4 regions of the Diaphorobacter sp. LR2014-1 genome follow, and region 1 is predicted to be linked to each of the others. Evidence: predicted binding sites of a transcription regulator. Region 1 holds the regulator's gene; each other region holds the start of a gene.
What was found. Region 1 encodes FNR, which switches genes on or off when oxygen is low (the NO sensors DNR and NnrR bind a similar motif). Its sites were predicted from a motif close to TTGATNNNNATCAA; they were not measured.

Region 1 (7,225 bases):
TGTGGGCGGGTCCGCACCACCTGCACTACACCGCGCTGCCTGACTGGACGCAATCCGTGGGCATGGTGTTCTCGCTGATCTTGCTGGCGCCCAGCTGGGGCGGCATGATCAACGGGATCATGACGCTGTCCGGCGCCTGGCACAAGCTGCGTGACGACCCCATCCTGCGCTTCCTGATCGTGTCGCTGTCGTTCTACGGCATGTCCACGTTCGAAGGACCGATGATGTCCATCAAGACCGTCAACGCGCTTTCGCACTACACCGACTGGACTGTGGGGCACGTGCACGCAGGCGCGCTAGGCTGGGTGGGTCTGATCACCATGGGTTCGCTGTATTACCTGGTGCCTCGCCTGTTTGGCAAGGAGAAGATGCACTCCATCAAAGCAATTGAACTGCACTTCTGGATGGCCACCATCGGCATCGTGCTGTACATCGCCGCCATGTGGATTGCTGGCGTGATGCAAGGTCTGATGTGGCGCGCCGTGAACCCCGACGGCACGCTGACCTATACCTTCGTGGAAAGCGTCAAGGCGACCTATCCGTTCTACGCGATCCGCTTCTTTGGCGGTCTGCTGTACCTCGGCGGTATGTTGGTGATGGCATGGAACGTCTGGGTGACGGCGATCTCCGGACGCTCCGTCAAGGTGGCCATTCCCGCCGTGAAACCCGCTCACGCCTGAAGTTCGGAGGGTCAACTACATGTCCAATACGCATAACAAAGCATCCACCGGCTTCACGCACGAGAAGGTCGAAACCAGCAACTTCCTGATGATCGTGTTGATCTTGCTGGTTGTGGCCGTCGGCGGCCTAGTGGAAATCGTTCCTCTGTTCTTTCAAAAATCGACGACTGAGGCCGTTCAAGGCGTGAAGCCTTACACGGCAGTGCAACTGATCGGACGCGATATCTACCTGCGCGAGGGTTGCTACAACTGCCACTCGCAGATGATCCGTCCGTTCCGCGCGGAAACCCTGCGTTATGGCCACTATTCGGTGGCTGGCGAGTTCGTCTACGACCATCCCTTCCAATGGGGTAGCAAGCGCACTGGGCCCGATCTGCATCGCGTGGGTGGAAAGTACAGCGATGAATGGCATCGCATTCACCTGAACAATCCGCGCGACGTGGTGCCCGAATCCAATATGCCCGCCTATCCCTGGCTGGAAAAGAACCAGATCGATCCTTCCGTCGTCGCTCCTCGCATGAAGGCATTGCGCACGGTCGGCGTCCCGTATACGGATGAGGAGATCGCCAGCGCCGCCGAGCAGGTCAAGGGCAAGACAGAGATGGATGCCGTGGTGGCCTATCTCCAGGTTTTGGGCCGTGCGCTCAAGTAATCGAGGAACTGGTCATGGACATCACCACCATGCGTATCGTGGCCACGCTGGCGTCGCTGGCGTGTTTCGTGGGCATCTGGTTCTGGGCCTTCATGCGCCGCAACCGGGCCCGGTTCGAGGAGGCAGCACAGTTGCCCTTCGCCGAGGACTGAAGAAGTCTCCACAAGAAAAGAGATAACCCATGAGCGATTTCACGAGTAACTTCTGGTCCTTCTACGTGGCCGGAATCACCATCATCGGTATCGTGGCCTGCGGCTTGCTGCTGTGGATCACGTCCCGCAAGAAGGTCGAGGCTACGGCCGACAACACCACCGGTCACGTCTGGGACGAAGACCTGACGGAAATGAACAACCCCATGCCCCGTTGGTGGATGTGGCTGTTCATCATCACGCTGGTATTCGGTGCTGGCTATCTGGCTGCCTATCCCGGATTGGGGACCTTTAAGGGTAAGTTGGGCTGGACGCAGCTGGGCGAGTACCAAGCCGAAGTGGACAAGGCTAACGCAGAGTTGCAGCCCCTGTATGCGCGGTTCGAGGCCATGCAGCCCCAAGAGATGGCGGCCGACACAGCGGCCATGGCAATTGGTGAGCGTCTGTTCATGAACAACTGCGCGCAGTGTCATGGTTCCGATGCCCGCGGCAGCAAGGGCTTCCCCAACCTGGCCGACGGTGACTGGCTGCACGGCGGTGCGCCTGATCAGATCCAGAAGACCATCCACGATGGGCGCATTGGCGTCATGCCTCCCATGGCGGCCGCCGTGGGCTCGCCGGAAGATGTGCGCAACCTCGCCCACTATGTCCTGAGCCTGTCGGGAAGCCCGCATGACTCCCTGAAGGCGTCTCTGGGCAAGTCGAAGTTCACTGCGTGCGCTGCATGCCACGGGATGGACGGCAAGGGCAATGTGGCCCTGGGTGCCCCTAATCTGACGGATGACATCTGGCTGCATGGCTGGGGCGAAGCTGCCATCACCGCTATGATCAACAACGGCAAGACCAACGAGATGCCTGCCCAAACGGGCAAGTTGACCGATGCACAGATCAAGGTGTTGACGGCATACGTCTGGGGTTTGTCCAATAAGGCCGGCGCCCCGCGCTGATGCTCCCTGTGCGGCCGGCTCCCCGTCGAGGGGCGCCGGCCGTTTTGCGTTTTGGAAGTTGCACTTCCTTTTTGAGATTCCACCATGAAGCCAGCCGAAGGTCAGCCCCGTAAGGTGATTCCTATCACGCCAGTGGGGGCCGAAAGTTCGCAGACCGAGGTCATTTCGCTCTATGAGGCGCAAAAGAAAATCTATCCACGCTCGATAAGTGGAGTGTTCGCACGTTGGCGTTGGGCGATGGTGTTTCTGACACAGCTGGTTTTCTATGGCCTGCCATGGCTGGAGTGGGGGCAGCGCCAGATGGTGCTCTTTGACCTCGGAGCACGCCGTTTCTATATTTTTGGTTTGGTGCTTTACCCGCAGGACTTCATTTATCTGACGGGTTTGCTGATTATTTCCGCGCTGTCGCTTTTTCTGTTTACCGCAGTGGCGGGACGCCTGTGGTGCGGCTTCTCCTGTCCCCAGACCGTATACACGGAAATGTTCATGTGGATCGAGCACAAAGTCGAAGGCGACCGCAGTGCCCGTATGCGCCTGGACAATGGTCCGTGGACATTTGAGAAGATCTGGAAAAAATCTGTCAAGCAAGCCATTTGGATTGCGGTCGCATTCTGGACCGGCTTCACCTTCGTGGGCTATTTCGTTCCGATTCGCGAGCTGGGGGGAGAGTTGCTGGCCCTGCAAGGAGGATGGCAGATATTCTGGGTGATCTTCTATGGGTTGGCCACGTACGGCAACGCAGGATTCCTGCGCGAGCAGGTGTGCAAATACATGTGCCCTTATGCGCGTTTCCAAAGCGCAATGTTCGACAGGGACACGCTGGTCGTCTCTTACGATCCTGAGCGCGGCGAGCCTCGCGGGCCCCGTAACAAGACCGTAGATCACAAAGCTGCGGGACTGGGTGACTGCATCGATTGCACGCTGTGTGTCCAGGTCTGCCCAACGGGTATCGATATTCGCAACGGACTGCAATACGAATGCATTGGTTGCGGTCTCTGCGTGGACGCTTGCAATACCGTGATGGATAAGATGAAGTATCCGCGCGGGCTGATTCGCTTCTCGACGCAGAACGGCGTCAAGAACCACTGGACCCAGTCGCAAATGCTCAAACGCGTGCTGCGACCCCGTGTGTTGTTCTATTCAGCGGTGCTGGTGGTGTTGTGCGTCGGCATGCTGGCCAGCTTGGTGGTACGCACCCCGTTGAAGGTGGACATCGTGCGCGACCGCGCTGCGCTCTCGCGCATCGTGGCGGGAGGCAAGCTGGAAAATATCTACCGGCTGCAGATCATGAACGCCACGGAGGGGGCGCAGCGCTACACCATCAGCGCCCACGGCATGGAAGGGCTGGAAGTGGCGTCCGAGACCGCAATTGACATTGGACCGGCGGAATCCCGATGGGTGGTTGTCCGTCTTCAAATTCCGTATGGCTCAGCATCTCCCGGATCGCATACGGTGTATTTCGATATTCAAGCGCAGGGTGATAAAGCCCAAGTGGCAGAGAAATCCGTGTTCCTTGTGCCTCGCTGAAGGCGGTCGTGGAATGCAAATGAACAAGCTGTGCTCATAAATGAGCGAGGAGTTGGTATCGATGTCGAGTAATTCCCCCATGAATCTGGAAGACGCAGGAAAGCCTTGGTGGACGTTTGGCCATGTCTGGCTTGTCATCGCGGGGCCGGTGATAGTCATCATTGCGGGCTTCGTGACCCTCTGGCTGGCCGTGAGCCAACCTGACCCCGTCATCGCGGAAGACTATTACCAACGGGGATTGAACATCAACGAGACCCTGAAGGAGTCTGGGGGCGACATGACGCCTGCCATGAAGGGGCGCAACCATGCAGCTACTCCGCTGGAGGATCAACCGCGCTGACCGGCAGGGCGAGTCCTCTTTGCATGCCGGAGAACAGATGCTAGGCTGTCAACTACACCTGCTAGGAGATGGGCGAATGTGGATGCAACGATTGATGTGGATCGCGTGGCCGGCCTTTTTGATGGCGGGCGTCATGGAAATGGTGGTGTTCGCCTTCGTGGATCCAGAAGCGCTGCAGTGGTTTGATCAACCCCTGCATCTCTCGCGCGAAGGTGTGTATACCATCGCCTTTTTCACGTTCTGGTTCGTACTCATGGCTTCCAGCGCATTGACGACGCTGTTGTCACTCTCGCCCTTTGAGTTGAATCGCTGCCCCGTGCCCAAAGGGGCGCGGCCGGCTGATTGCGCCAAATACGTTTCCTGATCTTTCCGCCCATCAGTTATGAATCAGCAAAAACCCAGGCTTAATGGCAGGCTTGCTGGCTGTTGACAATGCGCTTCAGCGCATCGGTATCGACGATGCGCACATGGCGCTGTTTTACTTCCACAATACCTTCTTCCACGAACTTCGAAAACGTGCGGCTGACGGTTTCCAGTTTCAATCCCAGGTAGCTGCCGATCTCTTCGCGTGTCATGCGCAGCACCAATTCGGATTGTGAGAAACCCCGGGCATGCAAGCGTTGTACGAGATTCAACAGGAATGCGGCAAGGCGTTCCTCGGCACGCATACTCCCCAGCAACAGCATGACCCCATGCTCGCGAACAATCTCGCGGCTCATGATCTTGTGCACATGGTGCTGTAGTGCCGTTACTTCGCGCGACAACTCTTCAATACGATCGAAAGGCATGACGCATACTTCGGCGTCTTCAAGCGCTACCGCATCGCAAGTGTGACGGTCGCTCACGATGCCATCCAGGCCGATGATCTCGCCCGCCATTTGAAAACCTGTCACTTGGTCGCGACCGTCTTCGGTGGCGACACAGGTCTTGAAGAATCCGGTGCGGATAGCAAAAAGGGATGTGAAGGGTTCACCGTTCCGGAAAAGCGTGCCGCCACGCTTGATCTTGCGTCGTACAGCAACAATGTCATCGATGCGCTTGAGTTGCTGGTCGTCCAGACCCACGGGCATGCACAGCTCACGCAGATTGCAGTTTGAGCAGGCAACTTTGATGGTCTGGAGATTCGTATGCATGGGAACCCTGTTCATGGCTTGAGCTTACCTCTGAACGGCTGGGAGACATGGAATGCCGTAGGCCGTTGGACGACTTTGAGCCGAAGTCAAATTGTCGCCACAAGGACCTTATGGGCGCTTGATCAACGTCAAGGACTCATGGGGGACTCTACGGCACAGTGATATGAAAGTGCAAGGAATCCCGTCATGACCGTTGTTACAACAGAGCTCCTGCGTCGCTTTGACGTCCCAGGGCCGCGCTACACCTCTTATCCGACTGCTGATCGTTTTGTCGAGGCTTTTGGCGAGCGGGAATACATCCTTGCGCTGCAGCAGCGTCGCGTGGGTTCGGTAGCCAAGGCGATGCCTTTGTCGCTTTATGTCCACATCCCGTTTTGTGAATCGCTGTGCTATTACTGCGCGTGTAACAAGATCATTACCCGGCATCCAGAGCGGGCAGAGGTCTACTTGCGTTACCTCAGCCGTGAGATCGACCTGCATACGGCGCACTGCGGTGTGGGTCAGCATGTGAGCCAGCTGCATTTCGGCGGAGGCACGCCTACTTTTCTGACGGATGACGGTTTGCGCGAACTGATGGGCATGCTGAGGCGCAGTTTCGTCCTCGTTCCGGGGGGGGAGTACTCCATAGAAGTGGACCCCCGGACCGTGGATGAAGCGCGGCTGGGATTGTTGGCGGAGCTGGGTTTCAATCGCCTGAGCTTTGGCGTGCAGGATTTCGACCCTGAAGTACAAAAGGCCGTGCACCGCATTCAGCCTGCCGAAAAGGTGTTCGCGTTGGTCGATGCGGCTCGCAAGCTCGGGTTTGAATCGGTGAACGTGGATTTGATCTACGGGCTGCCGCGACAGACACCGGAGTCGTTTGATTGCACCTTGGAGCAGGTAGCCGAGCTGCGGCCAGACCGGATCGCGCTGTATGCGTACGCTCACTTGCCAGAACGCTTCAAATCGCAGCGACGCATCATCACGGCCGAGTTGCCCATGGCTTCGGCCAAGGTGTCCATGCTGGCCCGGTCACTTGATGTGTTCCAGGAGGCCGGCTACGTCTACGTGGGCATGGACCATTTTGCGCTGCCAGACGATGCGCTGGCGGTGGCCAAGCGGCAAGGCAGGCTGCACCGCAATTTCCAAGGCTATAGCACGCAGCCCGATTGCGACCTGATTGGTCTGGGCGTTTCTGCCATCGGGCGCGTGGGCGCTACTTATAGCCAAAATGTGAAAACGCTAGACGAGTATTACGACTGCATTAACCAGGGGCATTTGCCTGTGGTGCGCGGGCTGGCGTTGACCAAGGACGACTTAGTGCGCCGCGCAGTCATCATGGCGTTGATGTGCCAAGGTGAATTGCTGTTTGAGCCGTTGGAACAGTCTTGGCTGATTGATTTCCGCAGTTATTTCGATGCGGAATTACAGCAACTGCAAGAAATGGCGGCTCAGGGCTTAGTGAAAATCAGTGATGAGGGCGTTGAAGTCACGCCCATGGGGTGGTATTTCGTGCGCGGCGTGGCCATGGTGTTCGACAAGTATCTGCAGGCTGACCGCAACCGCGCTCGCTTTTCCCGGATTATTTGACCCATGCTGTGGGCGCTGGCCACGACGGCCTTCCTGATGGGGCTGATGGGAGGGGCTCACTGTTTGGCGATGTGTTCTGTTCCCTGCGCGGCGCTTACGGGGCTGGGTGGCACGCCGGACGCCACCCAAACCATTCAATGGGCGTCCCGTCGCGGAATCTTCCAACGGGTAGCGCAGTTTCACGTGGGGCGCCTGATCGGTTACGGCGCCGCAGGGGCGGTGGTTGCG
Region 2 (7,225 bases), on a different contig from region 1:
GCGAAGCGCAAACCACAGCGGTGGCAGGGCCACCCCAAGGATTTGCATCGACGCAGGCCACCGAGCCCACAGATGCGTGCGGCGCTACAGGTGTTGCGGAGGTTCCTGGATGGGGGCGAGGGAACCCATGGTGGCAACAGAGCCGGGGCGCGATTGTAGGCACATTTGCGCATCTCACCCGCGCACAGGGTTGCGCCGCGTATTTTTTTCAAGGCACCCGTCACACAATGCATGCGCCGCACGTCTTAGGGGCATGAACGCGACAACCTCACTCGCCATGGACCAGCACCTCGCCGCCTTTCAGCAGCACCGCCCACGCCTGGCGGGCGTGGCCTATCGCATGCTGGGCAGCCGCACCGATGCCGAGGACGTGCTGCAGGATGCCTGGGTGATCACCACCGTCACCCGGCTGTGCGTGGACCGGCTGCGCGCCGCGCGCATCGAACGCACGGCCTATGACGGCCCCTGGCTGCCGGAACCGTGGATCGCCGGCGACAGCGCCCCGGCCGCCGATGCACGCGCCGAACTGGCCAGCGACCTGTCCGTGGCGCTGCTCGTGGTGCTGGAGCGCCTCACGCCCGACGAGCGCGCCGCCTTCCTGCTGCACGACGTGTTCGACAGCGACTACCCCGAGGTGGCGAGCGTACTCAGCAAGAGCGAGGCCGCCTGCCGCCAGCTGGTGCACCGCGCGCGCACCCAGGTGCGCCAGCGCAGGGCGCGCTTCACGGCCACACCCGAGGCTTCGCGTGCGCTGGTGGAGCGCTTCGTGCAGGCCATGCGCACGCAGGACCATGCGGCGCTGCTGGCGCTGTTCGCCGAGGATGCGCAGTGGACCGCCGACGGCGGCGGCAAGGTGCGCGCGGCCGCCAAGCTGCTGCACGGGCCGCGTGCGATCGCACGCCTGGCCGCGTCGGTGTGGCGCCTCTACCTGAGCCACCAGACCATGGAGGCGGTGGACGTCAACGGCGGCCCCGGGCTGCTGCTGCGCGACGCGGGCGGCGTGCGCGCCGTCATGGCCTTCGAGACCGACGGCGTACACATCCACGCGGTGTATTCCGTCCTCAACCCCGACAAGCTGCGCGGCCTGTAGGCCTGCGCGCTTCGCCCGGCACCGTCTGCGCGGCGGCGCCGCGTTCACCCCTTTCCCCCCTGCAAGGAGCCTTCCATGTCCTCAGCCCCCCGCATCAACCTCCCTCGCCACGCCGCAAGCTATGCCGCCATGTACGGCCTGCAAAAGCACGTCGATGCGGGGCAACTACCCGTCCAGTTGCACGAGCTGGTAAAGATGCGCGCCTCGCAAATCAATGGCTGCGCGTTCTGCATCGACATGCACGCCCGCGAGGCGCGCGAGCATGGCGAAAGCGACCGGCGGCTGCACCTGCTCAGCGCCTGGCGCGAGAGCGGCGTGTTCGATGCGCGCGAATGTGCCGCACTGGCCTGGACCGAGGCCCTCACGCGCCTGGAGCAGTCGCAGGTGCCCGACGCCGTGTACGACGAGGTGCGCGCGCAGTTCAGCGAAGCGGAGATCGTGGAGCTGTCGATGGCCATCGTCGCGATCAACGGGTGGAACCGGCTCAGCGTCGCCTTTCGCACCCCGCCCGGGATCCACACGCCAGCCTGAGCATGCGAGCGGAAACCCTGACAACGCGCCAGGGCAAGCATGGGGGCGCCGCCGCCTAAGGACCCGAAAATCTTGACGCATGTCATGCTTCCGCCACAGACCCGCGAACTGTCATCAGCAGCCTGGCAACAGCGGCGCACAATGACCGCGAGCCTCGGCCCGGCCGGGGCCTAACAAAGAGAAAGGAAGCTGCCATGCCATCGTCCCCGGCCTCATCCCCCCCGCTCCTGCACCCGCTGCTGGGGGCTTCACGTTCACGCAGCGCATAGGTCTATGGGCCGCCATCGCGGTGCTGCTGGCCATCGCGTTCATGCCCGCCCTGCCGGGCCTGCCGCAGGCCGGGCAGATGATGCTGGCCATCCTCGCTTTCGCGGTGATCCTGTGGATGACGGAAGCTCTCGACTATGCGGTGAGCGCCGTCGTTATCGGCGCGCTGATGATCGTCCTGCTGGCCATCAGCCCCGTGCCAGGCAAGGAGGCGGCAGGCGCCATGATGGGCACGCGCGCCGCGCTGCCCTACGCGCTAGGCGGCTTCAGCAACAGCGCCGTGGTGCTGGTGGCGGCGGCGTGCTTCATCGCCGCGGCCATGACGGCGACGCAGCTGGACAAACGCATCGCGCTGCAGGTGCTGTCGTACGTACCCGCGCGCGCCAACCACGTGGCGATGGGCGCGATCCTGGTGGGCTTTCTGCTGTCGTTCATCGTTCCCAGCGCCACGGCGCGCGTGGCCTGCCTCATGCCGATCATGCTGGGCTTCCTGTCGGCCTTCGGGGCGCAGCGGCGCAGTAAGTTCGCAGCCCTGGTGGTGATCACCGCCGCGCAAACCGCCAGCGTATGGAACATCGGCATCAAGACGGCCGCCGCACAGAACATGGTGGCCATCGGCTTCATCGAGAAGCAGTTCGGCCAGACCATCACCTGGGGCGAGTGGTTCGTGGCTGGCGCGCCGTATTCCATCGTGCTGACCTTTGCGCTGTACTTCATCATGACGCGCATGCTCAAGCCCGAGATGGACCACATCGCCGGCGGGCGCGAGGCCATCCGTCGCCAACTGGCCGAGCTGGGCCCCATGACCGCCAACCAATGGAAGCTGCTGGGCATCACGCTGGTGCTGCTGGGCTTCTGGGCGACCGAGGGCGTGCTGCACGACGTGGACACCACCACCTCCACCATCGTAGCCATCGCACTGATGCTGCTGCCGCGCCTGGGCGTGATGGGCTGGAAGGAGTCGCAAAGGGGCTTCCCCTGGGGCACGGTGTTGCTGTTCGCCGTGGGCATCGCCATGGGTGCGGCCCTGCTCAAGACCGAGGCCGCGCCCTGGCTGGCCCGCCTGATCGTGGACAACCTGGGCCTGGCCAACGCCACGGCATTCGCCATCTTCATGCTGCTGGCCCTGTTCCTGATCGTGATCCACCTGGGTTTTGCCAGCGCCACAGGCCTGGCCTCCACCATGATCCCGATCATCATCAGCGTGCTGCAGGCGGTGCAGACGCCGGGCATCAACCCCATCGGCATGACCATGCTGCTGCAGTTCGTGGTCAGCATCGGCTTCATCCTGCCGGTGAACTCGCCCCAGGGCATGCTGGCCTACGGCACCGACACCTTCGACATCAAGGACTATGTGCGCACGGGCCTGGTGCTCACCGCCGTGGCCATCGCGCTGCTGGTGGTGTTTGCGCTGACCTACTGGCCCTGGATGGGCTACATGACCCTGCCGGCGCGCTGAGGCCCCATCGCCGGCCTGTGGCCCATGCGATTACAGGCATTTTTGGCCTGTAGCCCTTTACTGATAAGCGGTAGCAGCTATCAAAAGGTTAGCAGCTACCGGCTGCTAGACCACCACCGGCTCCGGCTCCAGCCGGATGCCGAAGCGCTCGTACACGCTGGTCTGGATGGCGCGCGCCAGCGTCATCACCTCGCCGCCGGTCACGCTGTCGTCGGGCGTGCCGCGGTTGACCAGCACCAGCGCCTGCTTGTCGTACACGCCGGCCTTGCCCACCGTCTTGCCCTTCCAACCGCAGGCGTCGATGAGCCAGCCCGCCGCCAGCTTGATGGTGCCGTCGGGCATGGGGTAGTGCACGATCTTCGGGTCGCGCGCGATGATGTCCTGGCACTGCTCGGGCGTGACCGTGGGGTTCTTGAAGAAGCTGCCGGCGTTGCCGATCACGGCCGGGTCGGGCAGCTTGGCACGGCGGATCTCGCACACCCAGTCAAAGATCTGCTGCGCCGTGGGCCGCTCCACGCCCGCCTCCTGGCGCTTGCGCTCCAGGTCCAGGTAGCCCAGCTCAGGCGCCCAGTCCTTGCGCAGCAGAAAGCGCACATGGGTGATGACCGCGCGCCCGGCCAGCCCCATGCCGCGGTGCAGCCCCCCACCCTCGTGGGGCGCCTGGGGCGCGGCATGCTTGAACACCGAGTCGCGGTAGCCGAAGGCGCACTGGGCTGCGTCCAGCGTGAAGGGACGGCCCGTGGCCAGGTCGATGGCCACCAGGGAATGAAAGCGGTCCTGCAGTTCCACGCCGTAGGCGCCGATGTTCTGCACGGGCGCTGCGCCCACGGTGCCGGGAATCAGCGCCAGGTTCTCCAGGCCGGGGTAGCCCTGGGCCAGCGTCCAGGCCACGGCCTCGTGCCAGACCTCGCCCGCGCCGGCCTCCACGATCCAGGCCTTGTCGGTCTCTTCCAGCAGGCGCAGGCCCTTGATCTCCATCTTCAGCACGAGGGGCTTGACGTCGCCGGTCAGCACGATGTTGCTGCCGCCCCCCAGCACGAACACCGGCTGGCGCTCCAAGCGGTGGTCGCCCAGCAGGTCGTGCACGTCCTTGGCCGAGCGCACGCGCACCAGGGTGTGCGCACGTGCGGCGATGCCGAAGGTGTTGTAAGTCTGCAGGGGAACATTTTTCTCGACTAACATCGACCGGATTGTCGCACCCGCCCCCAGGCGGGCGCGGGTTTGTACCGAGTTAGCCGCGAGTGATGCCATGCCTTCTTTTGATACCGTCTGTGAAGCCAACTTCGTCGAAGTGAAAAACGCCGTGGAGAACACCGCCAAGGAGATCGGCACGCGCTTTGACTTCAAGGGCACCTCTGCCGCCGTCGAGCTGAAAGACAAGGAAATCACGCTGTACGGCGACGCCGACTTCCAGCTGCAACAGGTCGAGGACATCCTGCGCAACAAGCTCACCAAGCGCAACGTGGACGTGCGCTTCCTGGACGTGCAAAAGCCCCAGAAGATCGGCGGCGACAAGCTCAAGCAGGTGGTGAAGGTCAAGAACGGCATTGACAGCGAGCAGGCCAAGAAGATCCAGCGCCTGATCAAGGACAGCAAGCTCAAACTGCAGGCGGCCATCCAGGAAGACAAGGTGCGCGTCACCGGCGCCAAGCGCGACGACCTGCAGGCCGCCATGGCGCTGATCCGCAAGGACATCGCCGACCTGCCGCTCACGTTCGACAACTTCCGCGACTGATGACCGCCCGCCGCCCATGCACCGCCTGACCCTGCGCCTGGCCGCTGCCCTGCTGGCAGCCACCGGCCTGCCCGCCGCCTACGCGCAAAGCGTGGCGCTGGCCGGCATCCTGGGCGGCAAGGCCCTGCTGGTGGTGGACGGCAGCGCGCCGCGCAGCGTGGCACCGGGCGGCTCGCACATGGGCGTGCGCGTGGTCTCGGTGGGCCGCGACGGCGTGGTGCTGGAGGTCGCGGGCGCGCAGCGCGCGATTCAGCTGGGCGAGTCGCCCGTGAGCATTGGCGGCAGCGCGGCCGGCCAGCGTATCGTGCTCAAGGCCGACGCGCGCGGGCATTTCATCAACAGCGGCTTCATCAACGGTCGCGTGATGCAGTACATGGTGGACACGGGCGCCACCACCGTGGCCATCGGCCGGCCCGACGCGCAGCGCATGGGCCTGAAGTTCGAACAGGGCCAGCCCGTGATGATGAACACCGCCAACGGCACGGCGCAGGGCTGGCGCATGCGGCTGGAGTCCGTGCGGGTGGGCGATGTGGAACTGCGCAGCGTGGACGCCATCGTCACCGCGGAGGCCATGCCCTATGTGCTGCTGGGCAACAGCTTCCTGCGCGAATTCCACATGAACCGCAGCGGCGACGAGATGGTGCTGCAACGCCGCCGCTGACGCGCGTCGCCCTCAGGCCCCCATGTCCGCACAGCCCCAACCCAGTGGCACCGATCCGTCGGGCAGCGACTACGAAGACCTGCTGGGCCAGTGGTCCGACCTGGAGTCCGCCCTGTCGGCGCTGCTCGCGCGGCCACGGCAGGCGCGCGACTTCGTGGCCAAGGTGCGCCAGTGCGACCGCTGGCTTCAGGACCTGGTGGCGCACGACATCGACGCCGCGCTGTACCTCATGTTCCAGCTCGCCGCCACCTCCACCGTGGGCTACAGCGCATCGCATGCGCTGGTGTGCGGCACGCTGTGCCACATCTTGGCGCAGGAGTTGCAGTTGCCGCCGCAGGAGCGCGACAGCCTGGTGCGCGCGGCGTTCACCATGAACATCGGCATGACGGCGCTGCAGGATGCGCTGGCGGTGCAGCGCGAGCCGCTCACGGCCGAGCAGCAGCAGGTCGTGGCCAGCCACCCTCGGCTTGGACTGGACATGCTGGAAGATCTGCAGGTCACCAACGACCTGTGGCTGGAGATCGTGGCGACGCACCATGCGCCCTCGTCCGACGCGGCCGTGCCCCTGGCGAGCCTGCCCGTTCGGGAGCGGCTCACGCGCATCCTGAGCACCATCGACCGCTACGCGGCCCTGATCAGCCCGCGCAAGTCCCGCGCCGGCCGCAGCGCCACCGACTCGGTACGCGCCATCGTGGGTCAAGACAGCGACGCGCGCGACGAAGCCAGCCTCATGCTGGTGCGCACCGTGGGCCTGTGCCCGCCGGGCACGTTCGTGCGCCTGGACAATGGCGAGACGGCCGTCGTGCTGCGCCGCAGCGAGCGGGCGAACTTCCCGCTGGTGGCCAGCGTGCTGGATGCCAAGGGCGAGCCGCTGGCCTCGCCCGCGCTCTACCACACGGTGCGCGGACAGCCGCGCATCCAGTCGGCGCTGGCGCGGTCGGCGGTGACGGTGGAACTGCACAACCGCACCATGGTGCGCCTGGGGCTTTATGCGGCCCAGCGCACACAGACCCTGTCCCGCTGAAAAACCGGGCCTGCCGCATCAGGAAACACACGGCACTGCGCGCCGCCTGCCGGGTACGGCCAGGCGCGTATCCGGCTTTTAGGCTTTCTTCTTGGAGCCCAGGCGCGATTCCTTGCCCTGCAGCAGGCGCTGGATGTTTTCCTTGTGGCGCCAGGCCAGCAGGCCCGACATCACGGCGATGGCCATGCCCACGCGCGCATCGGTGTACCAGGCCACGCCACCGCCCAGCACGTAGAAGAACGGCGCGAACACCGCGGCCACCAGCGAGGCCAGCGACGAGTAGCGGAAGAAGAACGCAATGATCACCCAGGTGAGCAGCGTCGCCAGCCCCAGCCAGCCGCTGATGCCCATGAGCACTCCCAGCGCCGTGGCCACGCCCTTGCCGCCTTCAAAGCGGAAGAACACCGGCCACAGGTGGCCGAGGAACGCCGCCAGGCCGACCAGCGCCATGGTGCCCT
Region 3 (7,225 bases), on a different contig from region 1:
CAGCATCTTCTTGATCGGGATGCCGATGACGCCGAACATCATCCAGACCATGAAGCAGACGGTGAAGGCCAGGGTGCTCACGATGAGCACCGACCAGGCCTGGCGGTTGCGGCGGGAGTCTTGTGCCGCAGGGTGCGACGCGGATGCCATGCAATAGTCCTCTCTTGGTGTGTGCATGGATGTTCGCGCAGCTGCTAGGGTTTTCCCATACTTCGGTGGAAGGCTCGGGCCGCTGCAAAAGAACGATGGCCCGCGCCCGCGTCCTACTCCGAAAGAACTATGCCCTTCTCGTGGGGTTTAAGGAAAAACGGGCCCCACCGCTTGTACATCAAGCGCCGGCAGCTATCAAAACAGAAGAACAGGAGCCCGATGCGCGAGCTATTCGGCGCGTTGCCGGTCCGAGGCGTAGACCGCCGCCTGCACGCGCGAGGTCAGGCCCAGCTTGCGCAGGATGTGCTGCACGTGGATCTTCACCGTGGTCTCGGCGATAGAAAGCTGGCGCGCGATTTCCTTGTTGCTCGCGCCCCGGGCGATCTCGCGCAGCACCTCCTGCTCGCGCGGCGACAGCTGCGGGGCCGGGTCTTCCTGGGGCATGGGCCCGGGGTCGGGCTCGGGCGCGCCCTGGGACTGGAAGGCCGCCACCAGCTTGCCCATCATCTCGGGGCTGACCACGGGCTCGCCGCGCGCGGCGCGGCGTATGGCCTGGGCCAGCAGATCGCCGTCGATGGTCTTGAGCAGATAGCCCTGGGCGCCGTGGCGCAGCGCCGCGCCCAGGTCCTCGCCGTCCTCGCTCACGGTGAGCATGATCACGCGGCTGCCCTGCGAGGCCTCGCGCAGCCCGGCGATGGCATCCACGCCGCGCACGCCGGGCAGGTGGTTGTCCAGCAGGATCACGTCGGGCCGCAGCTGCGGCAGCAGGCGCAGGGCCTCGGCGGCGTCGCCCGCCTCGCCCACCACGCACAGGTCGCCGTACTGCGACAGCAGGGCCACCAGCCCGCGGCGCAGCAGCGTGTGGTCGTCGATCAGGAACAGCGTGATGGGGGTGGCGGTCATGCGGCAGCGATGAATGGGGTGGTGATGGCGTCCGGCAGGCGCTCGTCCACGCCGGCCGCGGGCAGTTCCAAAGTCACGCAGGTGCCGCCGCCGCCCGCGCGGGATTCGAGCCGCAGGCTGGCGCCGATGCGCTGGGCACGCTCGCGCATGATGCCTAGGCCCACGTGCAGCGAATCGGGCGGGACGGCCTGGGGGTCGAAGCCGCTGCCGTCGTCCTGCACCTCGAAGCGCCAGGGGTGGCGCTGCACGCGCAGCTGCACGTGGCGCGCGCCGGCGTGCTTGCGCACGTTCGACAGCGCTTCCTGCACGATGTGCAGCACCTGGATCTGCACGTCGGGCGCCAGCGGCAGGCCCTGGCCCGACATGGACAGCGCCGTGGCCACGCCCGTCTGGTGCTCGAACTTGGAGAGCGTGGCGCGCAGCGCCTCCTCGATGTCCTCGTCCTGGGTGCGCGTGCGAAAGTGCACCAGCAGCTCGCGCACGTCGGCATAGCACTCGCGCACGCCCACGTCGAGCTCGGCCATGCTGCGGTCGCGGGCCTCGGTGTTGCCCTTGGCCACGGCGTCGCGCAGCAGCTGGGTCTGGATCTTGAGAAAGGCCAGCGACTGGGCGATCGAGTCGTGCAGCTCGCGCGCGATCAGGCTGCGCTCCTCGGCCACGGCGGCCTCGCGTTCGAGCGCCGTGGCGCGCAGCCCCTCCATGGAACTCGCCAGATGCCGCGCCATGGTGGACAGCAGCTCGCGCATGTCCTCGGACAGGTCCAGCGTGGTGCGGAAGAACAGCGTCACCTCGCCCAGCAGCCGCTGGTGCAGCTGCACGGGGATGCTGACCACGGTCTCGTAGCCGGCCTCGCGGCAGTGCGGCAGCTGCAGCCTTCCCGCCGGGACGATGGGGATCACGCGCATGCGCGCCCGTTCCTGCGCCTGGCCGCATTCGCAGGTGCCGGTGTTCAGGCAGTGCTCCTCCTCAGCCAGGGACTTGGGCAGGCCGTCGGCGGCCAGCAGCACGTAGCGCTGGTTGGCCTCGTCCGACCAGCGCAGCGCGGCGGCATCGCAGCCGGCCACGCTGCGGATCTGCTGCACGAAGCCCTGGGCCAGGGCCTCCAGGCTGCCGGCCTCGCCCGCCAGCGCGCTCACGGCGTAGAGCGCGGACAGGCGCTGGTTGCGCACCTCGATGGTGGCGGTCTTCTCGCGCACCTTGCGCTCCAGGCCCTCGTGCGAGGCCTGCAGCGCATGCGCCATGAGGTTGAAGCCGGCCGCCAGCTGGCCGAACTCGTCCTCCGTCTCCACCTCCAGGCGCGTGCCCAGGTCGCCCTGGCGCACGCGGCCAAGCGCCTGCTGCAGCCGCGTCACGGGATTGAGCACCAGCAGATAGCTCAGCGCCATGAAGGCCACGGCCGAACCTATGGCCAGGGCCACGAGAAACAGGTGGAACAGGTGCAGCACCGCGGTCCAGCGCATGATGCGCACCTCGATGGCCTGCACGAAGCCGTCGATCTCGCTCACGAAGGCGTCGCCGCGCGCCACGGCGGCGGCGCCGCTCTCCTGCGGCAGGGACATCTTCCATTCCTGCTGCAGCAAAAGCCATTGCGAGCGGATGTGCTCGTACTGCGTGCGGGTCTCGTCGTTCCAGGGCACGAACAGGGGGCGCGCGGGGTCCCCGGTGCGCAGCAGCTCCAGCCCGTCGTTGAAGCGCTGCTTCAGCCGCGCGAATTCCTGGGGCGATTCGTTCTGCTGCGCCAGGATCATGCGCAGCATGTTCATGCGCAGGCGGCCCGCCTCATTGACGGCCGCTGCGCCGCCCTCGAGCTGCCAGGTGACCCACAGCGTGAAGCCGATGGAGGCCAGGGCCACGAGCAGGAACACCGTGCCCATGGCCAGCAGCTTGGTCGACAGCGTGGGTTTCTTGCGCATGGCGCGAGTGTAGGCGTCTGGCCGCGGGGCGTCTTGACCATCATCAGGCCGCCCATGCCATCCATGCGGGCTATGCCGCCACTGGTCAAATCAGACCTTACGGCGTATGCAGCAGGCGCAAATAGCTATCTTTTGAATAGCATCCGCGCCTTGCCGCCGCGCGGGGTCGTGCACGAGGTCAGCCGCAGCTGCCCAGGGCGCCGCACTGGGTGCAGTAGTCGCAGCCGTCCTTGCGGATCACGGCGTGGGCGCCGCATTCCTGGCATTTCTTGCCGGCCATGGCGGGTGGCATGCCGGCGGGCATGTCGGGCTCGTCCAGCGGCAGCACCTGCTGCTGCGGCGCATCGGCGCGGCGCGCCAGTATGTTCTGCACCGCATAGGCGACGGCGGCCACCTCCGAGTCGTGCCACAGCGGCACCTGGGCGCCGTCGGCGCGCTGGTAGGTGCCCAGACGCACGGGGCCGCGGTCCCAGGCCACCTTGCGCATGTCGGACAGCGCGCGCTCCAGGAAGCCGCCGCGCGCGGCCAGCGACAGCAGGCGCATGCTGGAGGTGATCCACTGCTGCGACTCGCTGTTCTGGCCCACGGGCATGAAGAACTCGATGGCGCGGTCCACCGTGCCGCCGCGCCCGTCGGGCACGGGCAGGAAGGAGACGATGAGGTACAGGCGCTTCTGGCCTTCCTGCGTCCAGTACTCGATCTTCTCGGCCACCGCCGACAGGCCGCCCTTGGGCCGACTTTCGATCACGATGCGCATCGGGTCGACGGGCTGGGCCGGCTCGGGCGCGGGCTCGCCCTTGGCGGGCTTGGCCTCGGCGGCAGGCACCTCCAGCACCGCCCCCAGGATGCTGTTCGGGCGGTAGGTGGCCAGGCCCTTCAGGCGCGAGTGCCACGCCTGCATGTACAGGCCCTTGAAGTCGGCGTAGGGGTAGTCCTCGGGCACGTTCACGGTCTTGGAGATGGCCGTGTCCACATAGGGCTGCACGGCCTCCATCATGGCCACATGGTCGGCGGCGGCCATGTCCATGGCGCTCACGAAGTACGCGGGCAGCTGGTTCACGTCGCCGCCCAGCGTCTTGTACAAGCGCCAGGCGTAGTCCTCGACCACGTATTCGCTCTTGCTGCCGTCGGCCTCGCGTTTCCTGCGCGTGTAGGTCCAGGAGAACGGCGGCTCGATGCCGTTGGAGGCGTTGTCCGCGAAAGCCAGGCTCACCGTGCCCGTAGGCGCGATGGACAGCAGGTGGCTGTTGCGGATGCCGTGCTTACGAATCTGCTTCTGGATGTCCTCGGGCAGGCGGCTGGCGAAGGTGCCCTTGGCCAGGTAGCCGTCGGCCTGGAACTTGGGGAAGGCGCCCTTTTCCTTGGCCAGCTCCACGGAGGCGCGGTAGGCGGCGTTGCGCATGCGCTCGGCGATCTTCACGGCCATGTCGCGCCCGTCCTGGCGGTCGTAGCGCTTGCACAGCATGGCCAGGGTGTTGCCCATGCCGGTGAAGCCCACGCCGATGCGGCGCTTGGCCGCGGCCTCGGCCTGCTGCTGCGGCAGCGGCCAGAAGGTGACGTCGAGCACATTGTCGAGCGCCCGCACCTGGGTCGCCACGGCCTGCTCGAAGGCGTCGAAGTCGAACGACGCCTCGCCATGCAGGCCGAAGGGGTTGCGCACGAAGCGCGTGAGGATGATGGGCCCCAGGTCGCAGCAGCCATAGGGCGGCAGCGGCTGCTCGCCGCAGGGGTTGGTGGCCTGGATGGTCTCGGTGTAGTGCAGGTTGTTGTCGGTGTTGATCTGGTCCAGGAACAGGATGCCGGGCTCGGCGAAGTCGTAGGCCGACTTCATGATGGTGTCCCACAGTTCGCGCGCGCGCACCGTGCGGTAAATCCACTGGCCGTCGGCGCGCTGGCGCGCGCCCTCCTTGAGCAGTTCGGCGCCCGGAGCAGCGCTGTGCACCAGCTCCCATTCGCGGTCCTGCTCCACGGCCTGCATGAAGGCGTCGGGCACGCCCACCGAGACGTTGAAGTTGTTCCAGCGCCCGGGCGTGCGCTTGGCGGTGATGAAGTCCAGCACGTCCGGGTGGTCGATGCGCAGCACACCCATCTGCGCGCCGCGGCGCGCGCCCGCGCTCTCCACGGTGGAGCAGGACTGGTCGAACACGTTGATGTAGCTGCACGGCCCCGAGGCCATGGACGCCGTGCCCTTGACCATGGCGCCGCGCGGGCGGATGCGCGAGAAGTCGTAGCCCACGCCGCCGCCGCGGCGCATGGTCTCGGCGGCCTCGCGCAAGGCCTCGTAGATGCCGGGGTAGCCCGCATCGTCCACGCCCTGGATGCAGTCGCCCACGGGCTGCACGAAGCAGTTGATGAGGGTGGCCTGGATGTCGGTGCCGGCAGCGCTCATGATGCGCCCCGCCCCGATGGCGCCGGCACGCAGGTTGTCCAGGAAGCGCGCCTCCAGGGCCTGGCGCATGTCCTCGCGCTCGACCGAGGCCAACGCCCGCGCCACGCGGCGGAATAGATCCTCGACATCGCTCTCGCCGTCTTTGAAGTATTTCTCCTTCAGCACATCCATGCTGATGGGTTGTGTAGACAGGGCGGGGGCAAGGTCGGTGATTTCACGCTGCATGGAAGGGGCTCCGAAAGGATCTAACTGACGTGCACGCCGCGACCCAAGCGCGGCGGCAATTCTCGATTTTCACACCGCGCGGGACGCTTCGCCGCGAACCTTACATGAAGACCCTGCGAAGTCGTTGTCGCCTCGGCGGTCACGCGGCCGTGCAGCCTAGTTGCGCTCTCCGTTTCCTGTAGCACGCCAGCCGCCCGTGGCGCGGCCCGCCGCAAATTACGGCCCAAAGCGCTCCTCATGCAAGTCGCATTTACGCCCGGTTGCAATGCCGCCACGTCCTACCATTGGGCATGCCAACCCTACCGCTGTACCGCTTTCTGTTCGCCACGCTGGCTCTGGCATTCGCCGCCGGCTGTACCACACTTCTGGAGCAGTCGGCACCAACCACCGCGGGCAACGCCGCCTGGGACGCCCAACTGGAGCGCTGGCCGCCCGTGGACGCCCTGCTGCTGGGCGAGCAGCATGATGCCGCCGCCCACCAACAGTGGCAGCGGCACACGGTCCAGTGGCTCGCCGCGCGCCAGCGCCTTGCGGCCCTGGTGTTGGAGATGGCGCCCGAAGGCGCGGGCACCGATGGCCTGCCGCCGGACGCGGACGCTGCCCAGGTGCGCGCCGCGCTGCAATGGGATGAACAGGCCTGGCCCTGGGACCGCTATGCGCCGGTGGTGATGGCTGCCGTGGCCGCGGGCGTGCCGGTGCGCGGCGGTAACCTGCCGCGCAGCCAGATGCCGCAAGCCATGCGCGACACCGCGCTGGACACGCACCTGCCTCCCGCCGCGCTGGCGCGCCAGCGCACCGCGATCGAGGAGGGCCACTGCGGCCTGGTGCCGGCGCAGCGGCTGATGCCCATGGTGCGCATCCAGTTGGCGCGGGACGCCCGCATGGCGCGCGCCGTGCAGGCCGCCCACCGCCCCGGCCGCACGGTATTGCTGGTGGCGGGCTTCGGCCATGTGCAGCGCAGCCTGGGCGTGCCCACGTGGCTGCCGAGTGATTTCACGTCAAAAGTGGCAATAGCCCAAGCGGGACAAGCGCGAGCAGCTATTGAAAGCGAAGCGGATTACGTCCACCGCACACCGGCGCTGACGCCCCACGACCCGTGCGCGGAGCTGCGCGAGCGCTGGCCCGGCCCGCCGCCCGCGCCGTAGCGGACGCTGGCCCCAGCCCGCGCTCGCTCAGCCCGCCATGCCGTTGTGCGCCTGCAGCAGCCGGGCGAACTCCTCCACCGGCAAGGGGCGGCTGCACAGGTAGCCCTGGTAGGCGTCGCAGCCGCGCTCGCGCAGGAACGCCAGCTGCTGCGGCGTCTCCACCCCCTCGGCCAGCACCGACAGCCCCAGGCTGTGCCCCATGGCAACGATGGCGGCGCTGATGGCCATGTCGTCGGCGCTGCGGGGAATGTCGCGGATGAAGCCCTGATCGATCTTGAGCACGTCGATGGGAAAGCGCTTGAGGTGCGCCAGGGACGAATAGCCGGTGCCGAAGTCGTCCACCGCCATGCGCACGCCCAGCTGCTGCAGCCGCTGCAGCACGGCGCGGATCTCGTCGGGCCGCTCGGCCAGCACCGACTCGGTCAGCTCCAGCTCCAGGCAGCGGGCCGGGAAGCCGCTGGCCTTGAGCGCCTCGCCGGCGCAGGCGGCCACGTCGGTCA
Region 4 (7,225 bases), on a different contig from region 1:
AGCATCGACCAGCTCGCGCGCCGCCTGGACAACACCGTGACCACCCGGCTGGACCCTGCGCTGGCGGGCGTGCCGCCGCTGGTGCAGGACACGCAGCAGACCCTGCAGGCGCTGCGCCAGGCGGGCAGCAGCGCGGCCACGGCCGCCAACGACGTCAGCCAGGCCATCCGCACGCTGCAGGCCGAGGGCGGCGCGCTCGACGAGATCGCCGCGGGCGCCAAGTCGCTGGCCGGCGCGGCCGACCGCTTCGGCCGCGTCACGCTGCCGCGCATCAACCATGCGGCCGACGAGACCGCGCGCGCCGCGCGCCGCCTGGGCCGCACGGCCTCGGGCATCAACGACAACCCGCAGTCGCTCATCTACGGGCCCGGTCGCTCGGCCGCGGGACCGGGCGAGCCCGGTTTCACCGCCCCCGCAGCACAGCAATGACACATCGCAAGGATCCTATGATGACTATCAAAAAGATAGCTGCTAGCGCTTATCAGATAAGCGCTAAGGCCATATTTTGCTTAGCATCCCTGGCCCTGGTGGCGGGCTGCTCCATCCTCCCCGAGCCGCCGGTGCGCGCCGATGTGTACGACTTCGGCCCCGGTCCCTTGCAGGCGCCGGGCCCCGCGGCCAGCGCGCCGCTGCCCCCGATCGCGCTGGCCGAGGTGACCGCCACGGGCCTGCCCGAGGGCAGCACCGCGCTGCTGTACCGGCTGGCCTATACCAACGCCCAGCAACTGCGCCCCTACACCCAGGCGCGCTGGAGCCTGCCACCCGCCGTGCTGCTGCACCAGGCGGTGCGCGAGCGCCTGGGCCAGCGCCGCGCGGTGCTCTCTGGCGACGACGGCATGGCCGTGTTGCTGGAGCGCGGCCGCATGCCCAGCGTGCTGCGCCTGGAGCTGGAGGAGTTCAGCCATGTGTTCGGCGCGCCCCAGGCGAGCGCCGGCCTGGTGCGTGTGCGCGCCGTGCTGGCCGACGCGAGCACCGCGGGTGAGACGCTGGTCGCGCAGCGGGTGTTCGTGGCGCGGCGCGATGCCGCCACGCCCGATGCCGCCGGCGGCGCCAAGGCCCTGGCCGATGCGGCGGCCCAGGTGGCCGAGGAGCTGGCCGCATGGGTGGAGCAGTCCGGCCGCTGAGCGCCTGCGCCCTTCCCACCCCCAGAGACATGCTGCGCATGTCTCTTTTTTTGCCTGCCGCGCACCGGCGACGGGGCGGAGGCCTACATGCCGCTGTCGCCCTGGGCTGACGCGGCTTGCGTGCGCGCACCGACGCGCTGCCGCCGGGCACCTGCCTAGAGTCCATTCATCGCCTCGCAATGCCCGGCGCTGTACAGGGGCCAGGCAGGCGATCCCTCAACAACCGCTACAGGAGAGTGACGTATGAACGAAGACCGCATTGAAGGCAACTGGAAGCAGTTCAAGGGCAAAGTGAAGGAGCAATGGGGCAAGCTGACCGACGACGACCTGGACGTCATCGCCGGCAAGCGCGACCAGCTGCTGGGCAAGCTGCAGGAGCGCCACGGGCTGGCCCGGGACGCAGCCGAGGAACAGCTCAAGGGCTGGGAACAGCGCAACCCCGACTTCCGCTACGACTGACGCAACGCGCCGCAGGGGCACGACTCGCGCGCCCTGCGGGATCCAATTTCCATCACATTCATCTGGAGGACATTCCATGAAAAACGCACGCAATCTGCTGGCCCTGGCGGCCGCTGCCCTGATGGCCACTTCGGGCATGGCCATGACCAAGGAGGAATACAACGCCGGCAAGGACCGCATCGGCGCTGACTACAAGGCCGCCAAGGCGCAGTGCGACACCCTGCAGGGCAACGCCAAGGACGTCTGCATGAAGGAGGCCAAGGGCCGCGAGAAGGTGGCCAAGGCCGAGTTGGAAGCCCAGTACAAGCCCAGCGACAAGGCCACCTACAACGTGAACGAGGCCCGTGCCGACGCTGACTATGAAGTGGCCAAGGAAAAATGCGACGACCAGAAGGGCGACGCCAAGGACATTTGCGTGAAGGACGCCAAGGCCGCCCATGTGGCCGCCAAGGAAAATGCCAAGGTGCAGCGCGCGCAGGCCAAGCCCGCCGACTCCACCGCCGAGAAGCGCGCCGATGTCGCAGAGGCCAAGAAGGACGCCGCAGAGGCCCAGCGCGAAGCCAACTACAAGGCCGCCAAGGAGCGCTGCGACACCATGAGCGGTGACGCCAAGGACAAGTGCGTGGCCGATGCCAAGCGCACCCACGGCCAATAAACCGGCAAATATGTGCAGCCCCGCCTCTGGCGGGGCTTTTTTTGTCCCCACGAGCGGCACCGACATGACATGTGTCAATACCGCCGGTGGCGGTTTTTCTTAAGCTCGCGCCGCTTCACAACGCCGCACAGGAAGGAAAGACCGCCCATGGCCGCATTGCAATGGTCCGAGGAACTTGCACTGGATCTGCCGCAGATGGACCACACGCACCAGGAATTCGTGGCACTGCTGCAGGCCGTGGAGAGCGCCGATGACGTGGCGCTCATCGGTGCCTGGGAAGACCTGGTGGCGCACACCGACGCCCACTTCGCCCAGGAGGACCGCTGGATGCAGGCCACCCGCTTTGCCGCGGGCAACTGCCACAGCACGCAGCACCAGGTGGTGCTCAAGATCATGCGCGAGGGCACCGACCGCGCGCGCCAGGGCGAGCTGCATGTCCTGCGCGAGATGGCTGCAGAGCTGGCCGTATGGTTTCCCCAGCATACGGACGCCATGGACGCGTCCCTCGCCCAGCACCTGCGCCGCGTGGGCTTCGACCCCGCCACGGGCAGCGTGCAGACGCCGGGCGCGCTGCCCGACGATCTGATCCACGGCTGCGGTGGGGCCTGCTCTTCGGGTGACGACACCCCCGCTCAGCCCGCCGCCGTGGCCTGAACGATCGGCCGGCTCAACAGAACTGCAAAACTGGGGCGGTGCGGCGCCGCGCCGGGTGCGTGTGGCGCTTGGCGCTTGGCGACAGGTTGTGCCGGAGTGGCGCGGCGTGGCGTCCCGCGCCCGCCACGGCCGCTGTCGCGTCGCCCTGCTAAGCTTGCTGCGTTTTCACGGCCAGCCGGAGCCCCCATGACGCCGCATGAACCACCCGAAAGCGCGCTTTATCGCACCCTGCTCGAATCCACGCGCGCCATTCCGTGGAAGATCGACTGGGCCACGGCGACCTTTGCCTACATCGGGCCGCAGATCGAGGACCTGCTGGGCTGGGCGCCCACCAGCTGGCGCACCGTGCAGGATTGGGCCGACCGCATGCACCCCGACGACCGGGACCGGGTGGTCAACTTCTGCATTTCGCAATCCCAGTCGGGCGTGGACCACGAGGCGGACTACCGCGCGCTCACCACAGGCGGGGATTACGTGTGGATCCGCGACGTGGTGCATGTGGTGCGCGACTTGCAGGGCAATGTGGTGTCGCTCGTGGGCTTCATGTTCGACATCACCGAGCGCAAGCAGAACGAGCACCAGTTGCTGCAACTGCAGCAGGAGCTGCAGGAACTGTCATTCCGCGACGGGCTCACGGGTGTGAACAACCGCCGCAAGTTCGACGCGGTGTACGAGCGCGAATGGCAGGAGGCGCAGCGCACCGGAGAGCCGCTGTCGCTGCTGATGTTCGACGTGGATTTCTTCAAGAGCTACAACGACCAGTACGGCCACGTGGAGGGCGACGAGTGCCTGCGGCGCGTGGCCCGCGCGCTGCAGCAGGCCGCCCACCGCCCGCGCGACTGCCTGGCGCGCTACGGGGGCGAGGAGTTCGTGCTGCTGCTGCCCGGCGCGGATGCATCTTCCGCGCGCGCGGTGGCGCAGCGCTGCATGCAGGAGGTGGCCCACGCCGGTATCGTCCATGCGGCTTCGCCCCTGGGCCAGCAGCTCACGGTGAGCGTGGGCATGGGCACGGCTCTGCCCGGCACGCAGGATGACTCCAAGCGGTTCCTGGAAACGGTGGACCGCTGCCTTTACCGTGCCAAGCACGCGGGGCGCAACCGCATCGAGGCCACGGCCTGACCGCTATGAACGCGCGGCCAGCACCGGGAACAGCTTGCTCAGCCCGTCGGCCATCACCTCCACGGCCAGCGCCGCGAGGATCAGCCCCATGAGCCGCGTCATCACGTTGATGCCCGTCTTGCCGAGCACGCGCTCGATGGGCTCGGCCAGTGCAAAGCACAGCGCCGTGGCCGCGCCCACCACCACGCCGTAGCCCACCAGCGCCAGGTGCTGCCAGATGCTCTGCGCGCGGTCGGCGTAGATCACCACGGTGGACATGGCCGCCGGCCCCGTGAGCAGCGGGATGGTCAGCGGCACCACGGCGATGCTGCTGCCCGCGGCCGCCTTCTCGGCGCCCTGCTCCAGCTCGTGGGTGTGCGGCTTGGCCTCGGCCGGCTGCGCATTGAGCATGTTCATGGCGCTGATCAGCAGCAGCATGCCCCCGCCCACCTGGAAGCTCTGCAGCGAGATGTTGAAGAAGTCCAGGATCTGCAGACCGACAAGCGCGCAGGCCGCGATCACGCAAAACGCGCTGAACGCCGCCACCTGGACGGTGCGCCGGCGCTGCGCGGCGTTGAAACCGCTGGTGTAGTGGATGAAGAACGGCACGATGGCCAATGGATTCACGATGGCCAGCAGCGTGATGAGCGGCTTCAAGTCCATCAGCGGCCCCCGGCAATGTCCATGAGCGTGGCCGAGGTGTAGCTGGCCGCGTCCGACATCAGCCACACGATGGCCTCGGCCACTTCCTCGGGCGTGCCGCCGCGCCCCATGGGCACCTGGCCTGCCAGGTCGCGCACGCGGTGGGGCAGGCCGCCGCTGGCGTGGATATCGGTGTCGATCAGGCCGGGGCGCACGGCATTCACGCGGATGCCCTCGCCGCCCACCTCGTGCGCCAGGCCTATGGTGAGCGTGTCCAGCGCGCCCTTGGACGCCGCATAGTCCACGTACTGATGGGGTGCACCCAGCCGGGCCGCGATGCTGGACACGTTGACGATGCTGCCACCGGCACCGCCATGGCGCGTGCTCATGCGCAGCACCGCCTCGCGCACGCAGTAGAAGGCGCCCAGCACGTTGATGCTGAACATGCGCCGCAGGCGCTCGCCGTGCATCTCGTCCACGCGGGCAGGGCGGTCCACCACGCCCGCGTTGTTCACCAGTGCCGTGAGGCGCCCCAGGCGGTGGTCCACGGTCTCGAACAGAGTCACTACGTCGGCCTCCACCGCCACATCGGCCTGCACCGCGATGGCGCGCCCGCCCGCGGCCTCGATCTGGCGCACCACGCCGTTCGCGGCTTCGGCGTGGCGCAGGTAGTTGATGGCCACGGCCCAGCCGCGCTGCGCGGCCAGTACGGCGGCGGCAGCGCCGATGCCCCGGCTGCCGCCGGTGATCAGAACAATCTTGTCCATGTACGGGTGACTCCTGCAAGAATGGCGCATTGGAACAGGTTTGCGGCGCTGACGCGTATCGTCCACGCGCCTGCATTCCCTTCGCTCAACGCCTCAGGAGACACGACATGGGACAGTGGGTGGACCTTACCGCCAGCGACGGATTCACGGCCCCCGCCTGGGTGGCGCGCACCGACGGCGCGCCGCGCGGCGCGGTGGTGGTGCTGCAGGAGATCTTCGGCGTCAACGCCCACATCCGCGCCGTGACCGACCGGCTGGCCATGCGCGGCTACCTGGCGGTGGCGCCGTCCACCTTCGCGCGGGTGCAAAAGGGCGTGGACCTGGGCTACAGCGATGCCGACATGAAGGCCGGCCGGGCACTCAAGGCCGCCGTGGAGGGGTTGCCCGCGCCGGGCGTGATGCCCGACATCCAGGCCGCCATCGACTATGCCGCGCGGCACAGCGACTGCAAGGTCGGCGTGGTGGGCTTTTGCTGGGGCGGGCTGCTCACCTGGCGCGCGGCCTGCATGCTGCAGGGGCTGTCCGCGGCCGTGCCCTACTACGGCGGCGGCATGACCACGCCCGCCGAGGTGGCGCGCCAGCCGCGCGTGCCGGTGCTGGCGCACTTTGGAGAGCGCGACCAGTGGATCCCGCTGGACAGCGTGCAGGCCTTTGCCCGCGCGCACCCCGAGGCGCAGGTGCACGTGTACGCGGCGGACCACGGCTTCAACTGTGACCAGCGCGCCAGCTACGACGAGGCCGCCGCCATGACCGCGCGCGACCGCACGCTCGCCTTCCTGGCACGGCACGTCGGCTGAAATTTATAGAGAAAATCACTGCTAGCGCCCACCTGGTAAGCGCTAGCAGCTAGATTATTGATAGCGTTTTCGCATCGACATCGCCGCTCAATGCGCACCGGCCGCGGCGTCGGCGCTGCCGCTGGCAGCGCGCGTGGGGTGGGCCAGCCACACCAGCGGGATCAGCAGCAGGAACAGCAGGGCCGAGGCATAGAAGATGTCGTTGGCCGCGAGCATGAAGGCCTGCTGGTTCACCAGCCGCTCCACCTGGGCCAGTGCCTGCTCGGGCGTGAGACCCCCGGCCTGCAGGCCCTGCAGCGCCTGCGTGAAAGGCAGGTGGCCCTGGTGCAGGCCTTCGGTCAGCTGGGCATGGTGCAGGCTGGCGCGCCGCTCCCACAGCGTGGTGGTGACGGACGTACCCACCGCGCCGGCCGTGATGCGCATGAAGTTCGACAGCCCCGAGGCCGCCGGGATGCGGTCGGGCGCAATGCCCGACAGCGTGATCGTGACCAGCGGGATGAAGAAGAACGCCATCGCCACGCCCTGGATGATGGTGGGCACCATGATGGTGGCGAGGTCTGCCTGGGTGTTGAAATTGGAGCGCATCCACAGCACCAGCGCAAACACCAGGAAGGCCAGCGTGGCAAAGCGGCGCGGGTCCACCTTGGCGATGTTCTTGCCCACCAGGGGCGACAGCACCATGGCCAGCAGCCCCACGGGCGCCATCACCTCGCCGGCCTGCGTGGCGGTGTAGCCCATGTACTGCTGCAGCCACAGCGGCAGCAGCACCACGTTGCCGAAGAACAGGCCGTAGCCCACGGAGGTGGCCAGCGCACCGGCCCAGAAATTGCGGATGCGAAACAGCGCCAGGTCCACCACGGGGTGGTCCTCGCCGCGCTCCCAGATCAGGAAGGCCACGAAGCCGATGGCCGCCACCAGCGCGCAGGCCACGACCCAGGGCGACTCGAACCAGTCGTGCTCCTTGCCGATGTCCAGCATGACCTGCATGGCACCCACCCAGATCACGAGCAGCGCGAGGCCGATGGAGTC

Region 2: BV908_RS13510 (DASS family sodium-coupled anion symporter) is a predicted target of FNR. The motif match lies at 1,694-1,707, and genes of this name have one in related genera.
Region 3: BV908_RS11175 (type IV pili methyl-accepting chemotaxis transducer N-terminal domain-containing protein) is a predicted target of FNR. The motif match lies at 3,000-3,013, and genes of this name have one in related genera.
Region 4: BV908_RS00070 (hemerythrin domain-containing protein) is a predicted target of FNR. The motif match lies at 2,303-2,316, and genes of this name have one in related genera.

Annotation. Positions count from the first base shown of each region.
Region 1 covers NZ_MTBE01000003.1:99,025-106,249, reverse strand. The annotation lists gene ccoN (cytochrome-c oxidase, cbb3-type subunit I) at 1-680, shown strand, start outside; gene ccoO (cytochrome-c oxidase, cbb3-type subunit II) at 700-1,332, shown strand; gene BV908_RS03840 (cbb3-type cytochrome c oxidase subunit 3) at 1,347-1,484, shown strand; gene ccoP (cytochrome-c oxidase, cbb3-type subunit III) at 1,514-2,428, shown strand; gene ccoG (cytochrome c oxidase accessory protein CcoG) at 2,513-3,955, shown strand; gene BV908_RS03825 (FixH family protein) at 4,035-4,295, shown strand; gene BV908_RS03820 (hypothetical protein) at 4,372-4,659, shown strand; gene fnr (fumarate/nitrate reduction transcriptional regulator Fnr) at 4,700-5,443, opposite strand; gene hemN (oxygen-independent coproporphyrinogen III oxidase) at 5,615-6,997, shown strand; gene BV908_RS03805 (sulfite exporter TauE/SafE family protein) at 7,001-7,225, shown strand, end outside.
Region 2 covers NZ_MTBE01000019.1:15,825-23,049, forward strand. The annotation lists gene BV908_RS13500 (sigma factor-like helix-turn-helix DNA-binding protein) at 278-1,090, shown strand; gene BV908_RS13505 (carboxymuconolactone decarboxylase family protein) at 1,166-1,621, shown strand; gene BV908_RS13510 (DASS family sodium-coupled anion symporter) at 1,932-3,347, shown strand; gene murB (UDP-N-acetylmuramate dehydrogenase) at 3,453-4,529, opposite strand; gene BV908_RS13520 (YajQ family cyclic di-GMP-binding protein) at 4,597-5,082, shown strand; gene BV908_RS13525 (TIGR02281 family clan AA aspartic protease) at 5,099-5,743, shown strand; gene BV908_RS13530 (HD domain-containing phosphohydrolase) at 5,766-6,767, shown strand; gene plsY (glycerol-3-phosphate 1-O-acyltransferase PlsY) at 6,846-7,225, opposite strand, start outside.
Region 3 covers NZ_MTBE01000013.1:25,543-32,767, reverse strand. The annotation lists gene BV908_RS11185 (nitrate/nitrite transporter) at 1-150, opposite strand, end outside; gene BV908_RS11180 (response regulator) at 379-1,053, opposite strand; gene BV908_RS11175 (type IV pili methyl-accepting chemotaxis transducer N-terminal domain-containing protein) at 1,050-2,966, opposite strand; gene BV908_RS11170 (adenosylcobalamin-dependent ribonucleoside-diphosphate reductase) at 3,145-5,580, opposite strand; gene BV908_RS11165 (ChaN family lipoprotein) at 5,871-6,725, shown strand; partial or broken gene BV908_RS11160 (EAL domain-containing protein) at 6,753-7,225, opposite strand, start outside.
Region 4 covers NZ_MTBE01000001.1:7,434-14,658, reverse strand. The annotation lists gene BV908_RS00090 (MlaD family protein) at 1-429, shown strand, start outside; gene BV908_RS00085 (ABC-type transport auxiliary lipoprotein family protein) at 447-1,124, shown strand; gene BV908_RS00080 (CsbD family protein) at 1,368-1,583, shown strand; gene BV908_RS00075 (hypothetical protein) at 1,660-2,238, shown strand; gene BV908_RS00070 (hemerythrin domain-containing protein) at 2,386-2,892, shown strand; gene BV908_RS00065 (sensor domain-containing diguanylate cyclase) at 3,079-4,011, shown strand; gene BV908_RS00060 (MarC family protein) at 4,015-4,653, opposite strand; gene BV908_RS00055 (SDR family oxidoreductase) at 4,653-5,399, opposite strand; gene BV908_RS00050 (dienelactone hydrolase family protein) at 5,507-6,196, shown strand; gene BV908_RS00045 (DHA2 family efflux MFS transporter permease subunit) at 6,284-7,225, opposite strand, start outside.